Regions from separate parts of the Streptomyces sp. NPDC049040 genome, predicted to be linked through region 1. Evidence: riboswitches for the same ligand, from Rfam matches in the RefSeq annotation. Region 1 holds a riboswitch; the other holds the start of a gene.
What was found. A riboswitch is a leader RNA that binds a small molecule or an ion and turns the genes downstream of it on or off. The one in region 1 is predicted to bind cobalamin.

Region 1 (7,851 bases):
CTGGTACAACCTGGCGCTGCTGCACAAGTTCCGCCACGACTGGGCGCAGGCCAGGATCGCCGGGCTGCGTGCCGTCGCCCTGCTGGACCGGCCGGTCGGCGCCCCCGACTGGTGGAATCTCGGCATCGCCGCCACCGCGCTCCAGGACTGGCCGCTGGCCCGCCGCGCCTGGCAGGCGTACGGCCTGCGGATGCCGGCGGGCACCGGCTCGCGCAGCGGCGAGGAGTCCGCGCGGCTGCCGCTGGGCAGCGCCGCCGTGCGGCTCTCGCCCGAGGGCGAGGCCGAGGTGGTGTGGGGCCGGCGGCTCGACCCCGCAAGGGTCGAGGTGCTGTCCATCCCGCTGCCGTCCTCCGGCCGCCGCTGGGGCGAGGTGGTCCTGCACGACGGGGTGCCGCACGGCGAGCGGGACACCGCGGGCGGCGGCGGGTCCGTCTACCCCGTCTTCGACGAGATCGAGCTGTGGGCGCCCTCCCCCGTCCCGACCTGGCTGGTGCTGCTGGAGGCGGACGCCCCCGCCGACCGCGACGCCCTGGAACGGCTCGCCGCCGAGGCCGGCTACGCCGCGGAGGACTGGTCGTCCTCGGTGCGGCTGCTGTGCCGTACCTGCTCCGAGAGCCGGATGCCCACCGACGACGGGTCCGCGGCGCGTGACCCGCACGACCACGGTGAGCCGGGCCATCCCGGGCACCTCAGCCACCTGAGCGAGCACGGCTCGGGACACCACTGGTCCCCTGAAAGGGAGTGCGGCATAGCGGCGCCGGTCGGCCTGGTGCGCGGCCTCCTCGACGGCTGGGTGGCGGACTCGCCCTCCACCAGGGCCTGGCGCGATCTGGAAGAGGTCTGCTGACCGCCTGCTGACCCGTGAGCCCCCGCCGGGCGCGGCGCCGGGGCGCACATCACAGGGAGGCCGTGGGGAAGCGGAGACGGCGACCGGAGGGGGGCCGTACCCTGGACGGATCACTCACCCGCCCGGAAGGCGTACGGCTCAGATGTCCCAGCAGCACACCGAGACCCCCACCACTCCCCCCGGGGAGCCGTTCCTCGACGACGTGACGGACGCGGAGGCCCGTGAGCTGGCCCACCGGGAGCGCGGGACGGTCCGCCCGATCACCGTCGTGGGCAATCCGGTGCTGCACCGGGAGTGCCTGGAGGTCACCGACTTCGGCGACGAGCTCGTCGCCCTGGCCGACGACATGTTCGCCAGCCAGCGCGCCGCCGAGGGCGTGGGGCTCGCCGCGAACCAGATCGGCGTCGACCTGAAGATGTTCGTCTACGACTGCCCCGACGACGACGGCGTCCGCCACGTCGGGATCGTGTGCAACCCGGTGCTGGAGGACCTGCCCGCGGAGCGGCGGCACCTGGACGACTCCAACGAGGGCTGCCTGTCGGTCCCGGGCGCGTACATGGAGACGCCGCGCCCGGACTACGCGGTGGTGCGCGGCCAGGACCTGCACGGCGAGCCGATCGTGGTGCAGGGCAGCGGCTACTTCGCCCGCTGCCTCCAGCACGAGACCGACCACCTCTACGGTCGGCTCTACATCGACCGGCTCTCCAAGCGGGACCGCAAGGACGTCCTCCGCCAGATGGCGGAGGCCACCCCCAAGTTCGCGACCGTGCCGAACGACTGAGCCCGCCCGCGACGGCCGGGCCCCCGTGCCCGGCACGTCGCGTCAGAAGTCCTCGTCGAGCGCCACCGTGCCCTCCACCGCCACCTGGTAGGCAGAGGGGCGGCGCTCGAAGAAGTTGGTCAGCTCCTGCACGCCCTGCAACTCCATGAAGGAGAAGGGGTTCTGCGACCCGTAGAGCGCGGGGAAGCCGAGCCGGGCGAGCCGCTGGTCGGCGACGCACTCCAGATACGCCCGCATGGACTCGGTGTTCATGCCGGGCAGGCCGTCCCCGCACAGGTCCCGGCCGAACTGCAGCTCGGCGTCGACCGCTTCGCGCAGCATGTCGGTGACCTCCTGCCGCAGCGCGTCGTCGAAGAGGTCGGGCTCCTCCTTGCGTACGGTGTCGACCACGTCGAAGGCGAAGCTCATGTGCATGGTCTCGTCCCTGAAGACCCAGTTGGTGCCGGTGGCGAGGCCGTGCAGCAGCCCGCGGGAGCGGAACCAGTAGACGTAGGCGAAGGCGCCGTAGAAAAAGAGGCCTTCGATGCAGGCCGCGAAGCAGATCAGGTTGAGCAGGAAGCGGCGCCGGTCCTCGCGGGATTCGAGGCGGTCGATCTTCTCCGCCCCCTGCCCGTCGAAGTTGGCCATCCAGCGGAAGCAGAACTGCGCCTTCTCGCGGATCGACGGGATCTCCTCGACGGCGTCGAACGCGGCGGCCCGGTCGGCGGGATCGGGCAGGTAGGTGTCGAGCAGCGTCAGGTAGAACTGGACGTGCACGGCCTCCTCGAAGAGCTGGCGGGACAGGTACAGCCGCGCCTCGGGGGAGTTGATGTGCTTGTAGAGGGTGAGCACCAGGTTGTTGGAGACGATCGAGTCGCCGGTGGCGAAGAAGGCCACCAGGCGGCCGATCATGTGCTGCTCGCCCGGGGTGAGCTTGGCCAGGTCCGCGACGTCGGAGTGCAGATCGACCTCCTCCACGGTCCAGGTGTTCTTGATCGCGTCGCGGTAGCGCTCGTAGAAGTCCGGGTAGCGCATGGGCCGCAGGGTCAGTTCGAAGCCCGGGTCGAGCAGGTTCTTCACGACGGGTGTTGTGGTGGTCGTCACTGGCAGGCCTCGCAGGACTCGGGGTTTTCCAGGGAGCAGGCGATCGCGTCGGCGTCGGCGGTCGCCGGGACGGGCAGCGCCGCGGGAACGGCCGCCTGGGCGGCACGGGCGATCCGGGTGGCCGGGCGGGAGCGCAGGTAGTAGGTGGTCTTGAGGCCCTGCTTCCAGGCGTAGGCGTACATCGAGGAGAGCTTGCCGATGGTCGGCGTCTCCAGGAACAGGTTCAGCGACTGGCTCTGGTCGAGGAACGGCGTGCGGGCCGCCGCCATGTCGATCAGCGCGCGCTGCGGCAGCTCCCACGCGGTGCGGTACAGCTCGCGCACCTCTGCGGGGATCCAGCCGAAGCCCTGCACGCTGCCGCTGGCGTCCCGCAGCGCCTCCCTGGTCTGGGCGTCCCACACCCCGAGCTTCTTCAGGTCGGCCACCAGGTAGGAGTTGACCTGGAGGAATTCGCCCGACAGCGTCTCGCGCTTGAAGAGGTTCGACACCTGCGGCTCGATGCACTCGTACGAGCCGGCGATCGAGGCGATGGTCGCGGTCGGGGCGATGGCCAGCAGCAGCGCGTTGCGCATCCCGGTCGCGGCGACCCGCTCGCGCAGCGCCGCCCAGCGCTCGGGCCAGTGGAAGCCGACACCGTAGTGGTCGGGGTGCAGGACGCCCGCGGCGGTCCTGGTCTGGTCCCAGGCGGGCAGCGGCCCATCGCGCTCTGCGAGGTCGCAGGACGCCTCGTACGCGGCGAGCATGACGCGCTCGGCGATCTTCGTGGACAGCGCGCGGGCCTGCTCGGAGCCGAACGGCAGCCGCAGCTTGAAGAAGACGTCCTGCAGGCCCATGACGCCCAGACCGACAGGCCGCCAGCGGGAGTTGGAGCGGCCCGCCTGCTCGGTCGGGTAGTAGTTGATGTCGACGACGCGGTCGAGGAAGGTCACCGCGGTGTGCACGGTCCGGTCCAGCCGCTGCCAGTCGAGGTCGCCGTCCGCCGTCACGAAGCCGCTCAGGTTGACCGAGCCGAGGTTGCAGACCGCGGTCTCCGAGTCGTCGGTGACCTCGAGGATCTCGGTGCACAGGTTGGAGGAGTGCACGGTCCTGCCGGGCAGCGCGGTCTGGTTGGCGGTGCGGTTCGAGGCGTCCTTGAACGTCATCCAGCCGTTGCCGGTCTGCGCCAGGGTGCGCATCATCCGGCCGTACAGCTCGCGGGCCGGCAGGGTGCGCTGCGCCAGGCCCGCCGCCTCGGCCGCGCGGTAGGCGGCGTCGAAGTCGTCGCCCCACAGGTCGACGAGTTCCGGCACGTCGGCGGGTGAGAACAGCGACCAGTCGGCGTCGGCGTCGACCCGGCGCATGAACTCGTCCGGCACCCAGTGCGCCAGGTTGAGGTTGTGGGTGCGGCGGGCGTCCTCGCCCGTGTTGTCCCGCAGTTCGAGGAACTCCTCGATGTCGGCGTGCCAGGTCTCCAGGTAGACCGCGGCGGCGCCCTTGCGCCTGCCGCCCTGGTTGACCGCCGCGACCGAGGCGTCGAGGGTCTTCAGGAACGGGACGATGCCGTTGGAGTGCCCGTTGGTGCCGCGGATCAGCGAACCCCTGGCCCGGATGCGGGAGTAGGACAGCCCGATGCCGCCGGCGTGCTTCGACAGCCGTGCCACCTGCTGGTAGCGCTCGTAGATCGAGTCCAGCTCGTCGAGCGGGGAGTCCAGCAGGTAGCAGGACGACATCTGCGGGTGCCGGGTGCCGGAGTTGAACAGCGTCGGGGAGCTGGGCAGGTAGTCGAGCGCGCTCATCAGCCGGTAGAGCGCGGCGACCTGGTCCACGGCGGCGGCCGAGTCGTCCTCCGCGAGCCCCGCGGCGACCCGCAGCATGAAGTGCTGCGGGGTCTCGATCACCTTGCGGTTCAGCGGGTGCCGCAGCAGGTAGCGGCTGTAGAGGGTGCGCAGGCCGAAGTAGCCGAAGCGGTCGTCGGCGCGGTCGGCGAGGGCCCGGTCGACCAGCGCGTCGAGCCGGGCCGCGTGGCGTACGGCGAAGTCCGCCGTGCGGTCGGCGACCAGGCCCTCGCGGTGGCCCACGGCGATCGAGGCGGTGAAGGACGAAGCGCCCTGGGCGGCGGCCTCCTCGGTGATGGCCAGCGAGAGCAGCCGGGCGGCGAGCCGCGAGTAGGCCGGGTCCTCCGAGATCAGCCCGGCGGCGGCTTCGGTGGCGAGGCCGCGCAGCTCGGCGGCGTCGGCGGCGCCGCTGCGCCCCCGCAGTGCGGCTGCGGCGACCCGGCCCGGGTCGGTGTCGGGCAGGTCGGCGCAGAGCGCGACGAGGGTGCGCAGCAGGTCGGCGCCGGCGCTGTCGGCGCTGTGCGGCACGGCTACGGGTGAGTCCCCCGTGGTGATGGGGGCTTCGGGCGCGATGGTCACGGTGGTGCGGTCTCCCTCGTACGCGGCGGCGGCCGCGCGGGGGAGGGGCGGAGGGGGTCGCGGGCATGCGTTCTGGCATGCCGGACCGCGTCCGCAGGCCCAATCCGCGAGGCCCGGACTCGTCGGCGTGCGCCGGCCGAAGGGCCGTGCGGACGCCGGCTGCCGGCAGGCGATCGGGCTGTGCGGGGCACGCGGGCGTACCACCGCTCACCGTTGCGGGGCAGCGCCGGATTCGCACCGGCTTCCCCTGCGGGCAGCGGAGTTGAGCATACATCTTGTGCCGGGTCGCGGGGCAACGCCCACATGTTGTGTCGCGCCGGGAGGTGTTCAGACCAGCGCAGGCCAGTCCTCCCTTGCCGGAGCGGCCTGTTCCGGCGGCCGTCCCTGCTGTTCTCCGCGTTCGGCGGCGCGCAGTTCACGGGTGATGCGGGCGTCGGTGCGGTGCCCCATGAGCGGCACGAAGGTGAGGGTGGCGGTCAGGGCGAGGAGTGCGGCGATGTCCAGGAAAACTGTCATGAGTCAATGGTGCCGATGCTCCTGTCGCGCGGACAGTGGCAGTGCTGCCGTACTACCGCAACATCCTGCCATGTGCGAAGCTCGGGGACATGCTGCAGAACGTCGCCGTGGTGCTGCTCGACGGGGTCCACCCCTTCGAACTCGGAGTGGTGTGCGAGGTGTTCGGCCTCGACCGCACCGACGAAGGGCTGCCCGGCTACGACTTCGCCGTCGTCTCGGCGGAGGGCCCGCGGCTGCGCACGCACGCGGGCTTCGACGTGGTCGCCGGGGAGGACCTGGACCGGCTGGAGGAGGCCGACCTCGTCGCCGTCCCGGCCGCGGACGCCTCGACGGCGCGGGAGTTCCCCCGGGAGGTGCTGCGGGCGCTCAACCGGGCCGTGGAGCGGGGCGCGACCGTGCTGAGCGTCTGCTCCGGGGTCTTCGCGCTGGGGGCGGCGGGACTGCTCGACGGAAGGCGCTGCGCGGCGCACTGGCGGCACACCGAGGAGCTTGCCGCCCTGCACCCCAAGGCGCACGTCGAGCCGGACGTGCTCTACGTCGACGACGACCGGGTCGTCACCTCGGCCGGCACCGCCGCGGGCATCGACGCGTGCCTGCACCTGGTGCGCAAGGAGCAGGGCGTCGCGGTCGCCAACGGCATCGCCCGCCGGATGGTCGTCCCCCCGCACCGCGAGGGCGGCCAGGCCCAGTTCGTGTCCAGGCCGCTGCCCAGGGCCACCAGCGACACGGTCACCGGCCTGCTCTCCTGGATGGAGCGGCACCTCGACCGGGAGGTCACCGTCGACGAACTGGCCGCCCGCGCCCACATGTCGCCCCGGACCTTCGCCCGGCGCTTCCAGCAGGAGACGGGCACCACGCCCTACCGCTGGCTGCTGGGGCAGCGGGTGCAGCTGGCGCGGGAACTCCTCGAGGGGACCGACGCGACCGTCGACGCCGTCGCGGTAAGGGCCGGCTTCGGCAACGCGGCCACGCTGCGGCACCACTTCGGCCAGTGGGTCGGCACGACGCCGCACGCCTACCGCCGCACCTTCCGCAGTGGCGGCGTCTGACGGGCCCTTCAGAGCCCGCTGTGCCCCACGCCCGCCGCCCTCGCGGGGACCCGGATCACCGGGGGCCGTGGGGGTGTCCGCACGGCCCCCGGGGGCGCACTGCGTCGGGGGCGGCCGCCGCCGGGCACGTGGCGCGAGGGGCGACGTGCCCCGGCCGGGCCCCGCGGCCGGCTGAGGGGCTCAGCGGGCCGTGGCGATGGCCTCCGCCGCGGCTTCGCCGCAGACCCGGGCCGCTCCGTGGGTGGCGACGTGCAGGGCCCCGCACGGCGGGGCCTGGGGGACGCCCATCTCGACGACCACCGTGTCCGGCCTCGCGGCCACCACGGCGCCGAGCGCGTCGGCCATCCACCCGTGCCGGTGCACGTCACGCACCACGGCGACGATCCGCCGCCCGCCGGCAGCGGCGAGCACGCCGGGTACGAACCCCTCGGCTGCCGCGTCCGCCGAGCGGAAGGTCGCGGTCTCGGTGCCGGGCAGCAGCCGCTCCAGCTCGGCCGCCACGCCCCACGGCGTGTCCTCGCCGACCGCGATGTTGGCCACCGGGGTGAAGGCGGCCACGTACGGCGCCCCGTCGAGCGCGGCGAAGCCCGGCGCGCGGGTCACCCGCAGCGCCCGCCTGGCCGCTTCGAGGCCGACCTCGGCGGCGGAACCGAAGCCGTCGAAGCCGGCCGCGCCCGCCGGGTCGGCGCCGGGTGCGGTCCCCACCGCTGCACCCGGCTGCCGGTCGGCCGCCCAGGCGGCCAGTTCACGGACCCGGGCCGCGGCGTCGGCGAGCCGCTCGCGCGGCAGGGCGCCGGACCCGACGGCCGCCACGATCGCGTCACGCAGCGCGTGCACGGTCTCCTCGTCGGCGAGCCCGCCGCCGACGCAGATCGCGTCGGCGCCCGCGGCCAGCGCCATCACGGTGCCGCGCTCGATGCCGTACGTCGCGGCGATCGCCTGCATCTCGATGCCGTCGGTGACAATGAGGCCGTCGTAGCCGAGGCCGCCCTGCTCGCGCGGGGCGCGGAGCAGGCCGGTGAGGGCCGCGGGGCTGAGGGTCGCGGGGAGTTCCGGGTCGAGCGCGGGCACCAGGATGTGCGCGCTCATCACGACCTTGGTGCCTGCCGCCAACGCGGCACGGAACGGGACGAGTTCACGTGCGTGCAGGGTCGCGAGGTCCACGTCGATACGCGGCAGCGC
Region 2 (7,851 bases), on a different contig from region 1:
GTGCCGCAGCATCCCGGCCCGCAGGTCCTCGTCCAGGGTCGCGAACCACCGCTGGTAGTTTGTGAGCGGCACCCGGGTGGGAGAGGCGGCCAGCTGCTCCTCGGTCAGCCACTCCACGTCGTGGCCGCCGGCCGCGATCAGCCGGTGGATCAACTCATCGCCCCCGGCCGGGTGTTCCCCCGTCCGGTAGCCTGCGTCGCGCAGCGCCTCCAGCAGCCGTACGGCCGAGGCGGGCGTGTCGAGGCCCACCGCGTTGCCCACCCTGGAGTGCTTGGTCGGGTAGGCGGTGAAGACCAGCGCCAGCCGCTTGTCCGCGTTCGGCTTGTGGCGCAGGGCCGCGTGCCGGACCGCGATGCCCGCGATGCGCGCGGCCCGCTCCGGGTCCGCGACGTAGACCGGCACATCGCCCTCGCCGGTCTCCTTGAACGAGAACGGCACCGTGATCAGCCGCCCGTCGAACTCCGGGATCGCCACCTGCATCGCCGCGTCCATCGGCGACAGCGCCGCGTCGGACTCCTGCCAGGCCTTGCGGGACGAGGTCAGGCACAGGGCCTGGAGCACCGGCACGTCGAGATCCGCGAGGGCGCCGATGTCCCACGCCTCGTCGCTGCCGCCCGCCGACGCGTCGGCCGCCACGGTCCCGCCGGACGCCAGCACCGTCGCCACGATCACGTCGGCCCGCCCCAGCAGCTCGTAGAGCCCGGCGTCGGCAAGGCGGAGCGAACCGCAGTAGACGGGCAGTGCGTTGGCGTCGCGCGCCTCGATCGCCGCGCACAGGGTGTCCACGAAGGCGGTGTTGCCCGACAGCTCGTGCGCCCGGTAGAAGAGCACCGCGACCGTCGGGCGGTCCGTCCGGTGGGCTGGCTCGCCGTGCACTCCGAACTGCGGCATCGCGCGCGGCGCTTCGAAGCCCTCGCCGCTCATCAGCACCGTGTCGGACAGGAAGCGCGCCAGCTCCGCCAGGTTCTCCGGGCCGCCCTCGACCAGGTAGCGCAGCGCCTCGGCGACCACGCCCGCCGGCACCGTGGACAGCGCCATCAGCTCGGCGTCCGGGACGCTCTCGCCGCCCAGCAGCACCGCCGGGACTCCCGACGCGGCGATCACCGCCAGGCCCTCCTCCCAGGCCCTGCGTCCGCCGAGCAGCCGCACCACGACCAGGTCGGCGCCCTCCAGCAGCGCCGGCAGCCCGCCTTCCGGGTCCACTCGGGACGGGTTGCCGATGCGGTAGACGGCGCCGCCGGGCCGTGCGGCCATCGCGGCGCGCGCGGCCAGCAGGTCGGTGTCGGCGGTGGACAGCAGCAGAAGGGTGGTCATGGTGCCCCCGGTGGGACGAAGGGGAGTCCGGCGGGAGCGCCGTCCTCGATGAGCCGCAGCAGCGCGGCGGTGTCCAGGTGCTCTTCGACCAGGTCGCCGAGCCGGTCGAGTTGTGCCTCGCGGAGTGCGGCGAAGCCGGTGTCGGGCGCCGGTACGAAGCGGCGGCCCGCGGCGGCGGCGACCCGGCGCAGGAAGGCCCGGCGGAAGCCGTCGCTCTCCAGCGAGCCGTGCCAGTGGGTGCCCCACACCGCGCCGACCCGGCAGCCGTCGAGGAAGTCCTCGTCGCCGCCGAGGACTTCTGCCACCCCGTGGTGGATCTCGTAGCCCTCCACCGGTTCGCCGTAGGCCGTGCCGGTGGGCCGGGCCAGCGTCTTGGCGGCCGCGAAGCGGATACGGGCGGGCAGCAGGCCGAGGCCGGTGACCGTACCCGCCTTCGACTCGACGTCGTCCTCGATGCGCTGCGCCAGCAACTGGAAGCCGCCGCAGATGCCCAGCACCGGGCGGCCCTCCGCCGCCCTGCGCCGCACCGCGGCGGCCAGGCCGCGTTCGCGCAGCCACTCCAGGGCCCTGACCGTGCCGCGGGTGCCGGGCAGCACCACCAGGTCGGCGTCCGCCACGTCCTGCGGCCGGTCGGTGAAGCGGACCAGAACGCCGGGCTCCGCCGCGAGCGCGTCCAGGTCGGTGAAGTTCGACATCAGCGGCAGCGCCACCACCGCGACCCGCAGCACGTCCTCGCCGTGCGGGCGCCCCACCTCGGACTCCCTGACCCGCAGGCCGTCCTCCTCGTCGATGCCGAGGCCGCGCGCGTACGGCAGGACGCCCAGGGTCGGGCGTCCGGTGAGCTGCCGCAGCATGTCGAGGCCGGGTTGCAGCAGGCCGACGTCGCCGCGGAACTTGTTGACCACGTAGCCGGCGATCAGCGCCTGGTCCTCGGGCGCGAGCAGCGCGGTGGTGCCGAAGAACGACGCGAAGACGCCGCCCCGGTCGATGTCGCCCACGACGAGGGCCGGGATGCCGGCCCTGCGCGCCAGACCCATGTTGACGATGTCGGTGCGGCGCAGGTTGATCTCGGCCGGGCTGCCGGCCCCCTCGCAGATCACCGCGTCGTACGAACGGCCCAGCTGCGCCAGGCAGTCCGCGACGATGTCGAGCAACTCGCCCTGGCGGCCGCCGTGGTAGCCGCGTGCCGACATCTCACCGACGGCCTTCCCCAGCAGCACGACCTGGCTGCTGCGGTCGCTGCCGGGCTTGAGCAGCACCGGGTTCATCAGCGCGGACGGCTCCACGCGTGCGGCCTGCGCCTGCATGGCCTGCGCGCGGCCGATCTCGGCGCCGTCGCGCGTGACGAAGGAGTTGAGCGACATGTTCTGGCCCTTGAAGGGCGCGACCCGCACGCCGCGGCGCACCAGGAAGCGGCACACCCCCGCGGTGACGACGCTCTTGCCCGCGTCCGACGCCGTGCCCGCGATCATCAGCCCGCGCATGGGGGTGTCACCCCCGCCTCGTGCCGTGCCGCCCGCGGCGGGAGAGCCGGCGGGAAAGGGCGTCCGGCAAAAAGCGGCGCCCGTGCCTGAGCCGCCGCAGGGGAGGTGCGCGCCGCCCGCGGCGGCAGGAGCGGGAGGAACCGGGGGAGGAGGAGCGGCGGGAGCACCGTCAGCGCGAGCGAGAGGCCGCAGACGCGGCGGGACAGGGCGACGGCGCGCGGGATGTCGGCCGCCGTCGGCGCCGGGAAGGCGGCACCGAGGACGGGGCGGTGCTCCGTGCGGCCGCCGTAGGACAGGGTGCCGCCCAGGCGGAGCCGCAAGGCCCCGGCGAAAGCGGCCTCGACGGGTCCCGCGTTGGGGCTGGGATGCGCGGCGGCGTCGCGGCGCCAGGTGCGCAGCGCGTCACGCGGATGCGGGCCGGCCAGCGCCGCGAGTGCCGCGGTGAGCCGGGCGCCGGGCCATCCCAAGGTGTCGTCGAGCCGGGCGGCGGCCCAGCCGAAGCGCAGATGCCGCGGCGAGCGGTGCCCGACCATCGCGTCGAGCGTGTTGACCGCCCGGAAGCCGGCGAGCCCCGGCAGCCCGAGGACCGAGCCCCAGACCAGGGCGCCCACCACCGCGTCCGAGGTGTTCTCCGCGACCGACTCCACCACGGCCCTGGCGATCTGGCCCGCGTCCAGGTTCTGCGGGTCGCGCCCGCACAGATGCGGCAGCCTGGCCCTGGCGGCCTCCAGGTCCCCGGCGTCCAGCGCCGCGGCGACCGCCCGCGCCTCGCGGGCCAGCGAGGTGCCGCCCAGCACCGACCAGGTGCAGGCCGCGGTCAGCCCCGCGGACAGCGCGGCGGAGGGCCGCACCGCCCGCCCGGCGAGGGCCGCGGCGCCCGCCACGGCCCCGGCGCACAGCGCCGTGTACGCCGCGCCGCTGAGCCTGTCGTCCCGCCACGTCCGGCGTTCGAGCGCACCGGCCGCGCGCCCGAACGCGGCGACCGGATGGCCGCGGCGCGGGTCACCCGCGACGAGATCGCCGAGAAAGCCGAGCGCGGCGCCGTACGCGTATACGCGATCGGCACGCATCAGCTCAGACCGCCGTCACACCCCGGGGGGACGGCTTGCAGGAACACGTACCGGGAGGGAAGAAAATGGCGCCGGGCATGGCAGGAGTCCTCACTCAGGGTCCGCGCCCTGGTTCGACGTGACCGGCGGTGAGAGTCTCCTGGCTCCCGGATCTACGCACTCCCGGTCTTCCAACCGGCGAACCGGCCGTGACGTACGGGTTGGGAGTGCACTCCCCGGTGACAGTGGCGGGACCGCGCCGGATTCGCACCGGACTTCCTCTCCTGCCGCCGTATGGCCCCCGCAGTCCACCACGTGCGGCTGACCCCGTCAACCAGCCCTTGACCTGCGGCGACGGAGTGTGGTGAGGTCCACACCCCGCCGCGGGCGCCGGCTACTTGGCGACGATGAGCCAGATGCCCCAGGCCACGGCCGCCGTGCACGCGGCGAAGCAGGCGTACGCCCCGCTCCTGGCGAGCACCGCGCCCGGCCGGGACACGCCGACCACGCCGAGGGTGAAGACGCCGACCAGGCCGACGGTGGACAGCAGGGTGACGGCCAGGACCGTGCCGAGGGCGTGCCAGTCGATGCTCATGCGGGGCTCCTTCGGGTGGTCACGCGGTCGCGGTGGACGGGGCGGCGGGTCCCGAAGGCCCGGCGGGCCCGGCGGGAGCCGGCGCCTGGACGACGCCGGCCGGCGGCTGGATCACCGCGGCGATGGCCGCGGTCACCGCGCCCTGCGGCTCGGCGGGGAGGTCGTCGTTGACGTTGGCGTGGGTGACCGGCCGGCGGCGGGAGGCGGTACGGATCGTGGCGCAGATCGCCAGACCCGCGACGGCGACCGTGGCCACGCCCCAGCCGCCCTGGTCGGCCAGCAGCGCCGCCGCGGCGGCGACGAGGCCCGCGGCGGGCAGCGTCAGGGCCCACGCGGCGACCATCCGCCCCGCGGTGCTCCAGCGCACCACCGCGCCGCTGCGGCCGAGTCCCGCGCCCATCACCGCGCCCGAGCACACCTGGGTGGTGGACAGCGCGAAGCCCAGGTGCGAGGAGGCCAGGATGGTCGCCGCGGCACCGGTCTGCGCCGCGAAGCCCTGCTGCGGCTGGATGTCGGTGATGCCCTTGCCCATGGTGCGGATGATCCGCCAGCCGCCTATGTACGTGCCCAGTGCGATCGCGGCGCCCGCGGAGCAGATGACCCACAGCGGCGGGTCGGAGTTCGGGGCGACGACGCCGCCGGTGATCAGCGCGAGGGTGATGACGCCCATGGTCTTCTGCGCGTCGTTGGTGCCGTGGGCGAGCGAGACCAGGCCGGCGGAGGCTATCTGCCCCGCCCGGTAGCCCTTGGCGGTGGCCTTCGGGTCGGCGTGGCGGCCGAGCCGGTAGCTCAGCCGGGTGGCCAGGGTCGCGGCGAGGCCCGCCACGATCGGCGCGGCCAGCGCCGGGATGAGGACCTTCATCACGACCGCCTCGCCGTGCACCCCGTGGCGGCCGACCGCGACCAGCGTGGCGCCGATCAGGCCGCCGAAGAGCGCGTGCGAGGAGCTGGACGGCAGCCCGGCCAGCCAGGTCAGCATGTTCCAGACGATCGCGCCGACCAGTGCGGCGAAGATCATCTCCGGTTTGATGCCGGCGGACTCGTCGATGATGCCGCCGGAGATGGTCTTGGCGACCTCGACGGACAGGAAGGCGCCGACGAGGTTGAGCGCGGCGGACATCGCCACCGCCGTCTTGGGTTTGAGCGCACCGGTGGAGATGGTGGTGGCCATCGCGTTGGCGGTGTCGTGGAAGCCGTTCGTGAAGTCGAACACGAGTGCGGTGGCGATGACGATTCCGATCAGGAGCGTCATGTGTTCCATGGACCCAGGCAATCGTTCGATTGGACAGTGGCGCAGGTGACCGTACGGATCATTGATGAACGGAAGGTGAACTGACAGCGGACTCGGGGTGCCGACATGACGCGTCAGTGAACGGTACGTCAACGGCACCCGTCGCGGAGACCCCCGTCCCCGCCACATGACCCCCACCGTGCTCCGCGACCCCACCCGTTCCCGCACCCCCCCGGCGGGCGCGCTCGGTGCCGCTCCGAGCCCCGATCCCGGCGCCGTGCCCACGCGGACCCCCGGCTCACCGCCGTGCCACGTGCGCCCCGCGGGCCGCTCAGCGCCGCCCGGAGATCCGGTCGGCGTACCGCGCCAGCGGGTCGGTCGCCGCGCTGCGCCCGGCCAGCTCCCGCCGGTCGGCGCCCCGGTAGGCCGCGTGCAGCCCGTGCACCGCCGCCCAGCGCAGCGGCTCGGGCTCCCAGCGCCGCGCCCTGTGGCCCACCCAGGGCAGCGCCGTCAGCTCGGTCCCGTGCCCCTGCCCCGAGTCCAGCTGCACCAGGTCGCGCAGGGTGCGGGCGGCCAGGTTCGACGCCGCCAGGCCGCTGGCGCCGTAGCCGCCCGCCCAGCCCAGGCCGGTCGTACGGTCCAGGTGCACGCTCGCGCACCCGTCGCGCGGCACCCCCAGCACCCCCGACCATGCGTGCGCGACCGCGACCCCGGCCGTTCCCGGGAAGAGCCGCACCAGCGCCTCGCGCAGCCCGGCGACCGTACGCTCCGGGGTCCTGCCCGCGTCGTCCGTCCGCGAGCCGAAACGGTAGGGCACCCCGCGGCCGCCCAGCGCGATCCGGCCGTCGGCGGTGCGCTGCGCGTAGATCGGCGCGTGCGCCAGGTCGCCCAGTGTCTCCCCGCCCTCCCAGCCGATCGTCGCCCACGACTCGGGCGGCAGCGGCTCGGTCACGATCATCGACGAGATCACCGGAAGCCAGCTGCGGCGCTGCCCCTTCACCGACGCGGTGAAGCCCTCGGTGCAGCGCAGCACGTAAGGCGCGCGGACGGTGCCGTACGGGGTGACGGCGTGCTTGGGGCGGATCTCGGTCACCGCCGTCGACTCGTGGACGGTCACCCCGAGGCGCTCCACCGCCGCCGCCAGCCCCTGGAGCAGCTTCACCGGGTGCACCCGGGCGCCGTGCGGGGTCCAGCTCGCACCGACCGCGCCCGCCGCCCTGATCCTGCGGGCCGACTCGGCCGCGCCCAGCAGCTGCCCGTCCTTCGCGCCGAAGGCGGCCTCCCGCGCGTGATGCGCCCGCAGCCGCACCAGCTGGGCCGGAGAGCAGGCGACGTCGAGTACACCGCCCTGCCGGACCTCGGCGTCGATCTCCTCGGCCTCCGCGACCCGCAGCACCTCCTCGACGGCGCCGTCCATCGCCTGCTGCAGCCGTACGGCCGCGTCCTGGCCGTGCAGCCTCGCGTAGCGCTCGCGGCCCGCGACACGGTTGTGGAGCCGGCCGCCGTTGCGCCCGGAGGCGCCGTATCCGCAAAAGCGCGCCTCCAGCACGGTGATCCGCAGGAAGGGCACCGCCTGCTTGAGGTAGTACGCCGTCCACAGGCCGGTGTAGCCGCCGCCGACGATCACGACGTCGGCCTCCGCGTCACCCGGCAGCGGCTCGCGCGGCAGCGGTATGCCGGTGCCTGCGTACCAGAACGAGATACCGCCGTTGACGGTGGTCATAATGCACCTGCTATCGCCGTTGACCCTGTGGTGTGCGGGGACGCTACTGCGACCCCGGCGGCCACGGCAACGCCCGCCGCCCACCCCGCCCCCGGAAGGACGCCGCCGTGCCAGACGCAGTCGAGAAAGCCTGGTCGGACGCCTGGTCCGAGGTCGTCGACACGGCCCGCCGCACCGTCGCCGACGGACTGGTCGTCGGCACCTCGGGCAACGTGTCCGCGCGCGTCGGCGACGTCGTGGTCGTGACGCCGACGGGAGTGCCGTACGACCGGCTGCGACCCGAGGACCTGGTCGCCGTCGGTCTCGACGGGCGGCAGGTGCACGGCGACCTGCTCCCCACCAGCGAACTGCCCATGCACCTGGCCGTCTACCGCGCGACCGGGGCCCGCGCGATCGTCCACACCCACGCGCCGCACGCCACCGCGGTGTCGACGCTGGTGGACCGCCTGCCGCCG

Region 2: linked by a shared signal. The riboswitch ahead of ACGFMP_RS27490 (cobalamin biosynthesis protein) and the one ahead of ACGFMP_RS23425 (ribonucleoside-diphosphate reductase subunit alpha) in region 1 are both predicted to bind cobalamin.

The regions. Positions count from the first base shown of each region.
Region 1 is NZ_JBICTO010000009.1:192,385-200,235, forward strand. Features, by position in the region: gene ACGFMP_RS23410 (tetratricopeptide repeat protein) at 1-847, shown strand, start outside; gene def (peptide deformylase) at 990-1,628, shown strand; gene ACGFMP_RS23420 (ribonucleotide-diphosphate reductase subunit beta) at 1,671-2,642, opposite strand; gene ACGFMP_RS23425 (ribonucleoside-diphosphate reductase subunit alpha) at 2,708-5,104, opposite strand; cobalamin riboswitch at 5,251-5,381, opposite strand; gene ACGFMP_RS23430 (hypothetical protein) at 5,432-5,620, opposite strand; gene ACGFMP_RS23435 (helix-turn-helix domain-containing protein) at 5,710-6,669, shown strand; gene ACGFMP_RS23440 (glycoside hydrolase family 3 protein) at 6,850-7,851, opposite strand, start outside.
Region 2 is NZ_JBICTO010000013.1:110,055-117,905, forward strand. Features, by position in the region: gene cobN (cobaltochelatase subunit CobN) at 1-1,314, opposite strand, end outside; gene ACGFMP_RS27485 (cobyric acid synthase) at 1,311-2,798, opposite strand; gene ACGFMP_RS27490 (cobalamin biosynthesis protein) at 2,786-3,868, opposite strand; cobalamin riboswitch at 4,001-4,130, opposite strand; gene ACGFMP_RS27495 (hypothetical protein) at 4,242-4,442, opposite strand; gene ACGFMP_RS27500 (anion permease) at 4,462-5,703, opposite strand; gene ACGFMP_RS27505 (NAD(P)/FAD-dependent oxidoreductase) at 6,005-7,396, opposite strand; gene ACGFMP_RS27510 (class II aldolase/adducin family protein) at 7,504-7,851, shown strand, end outside.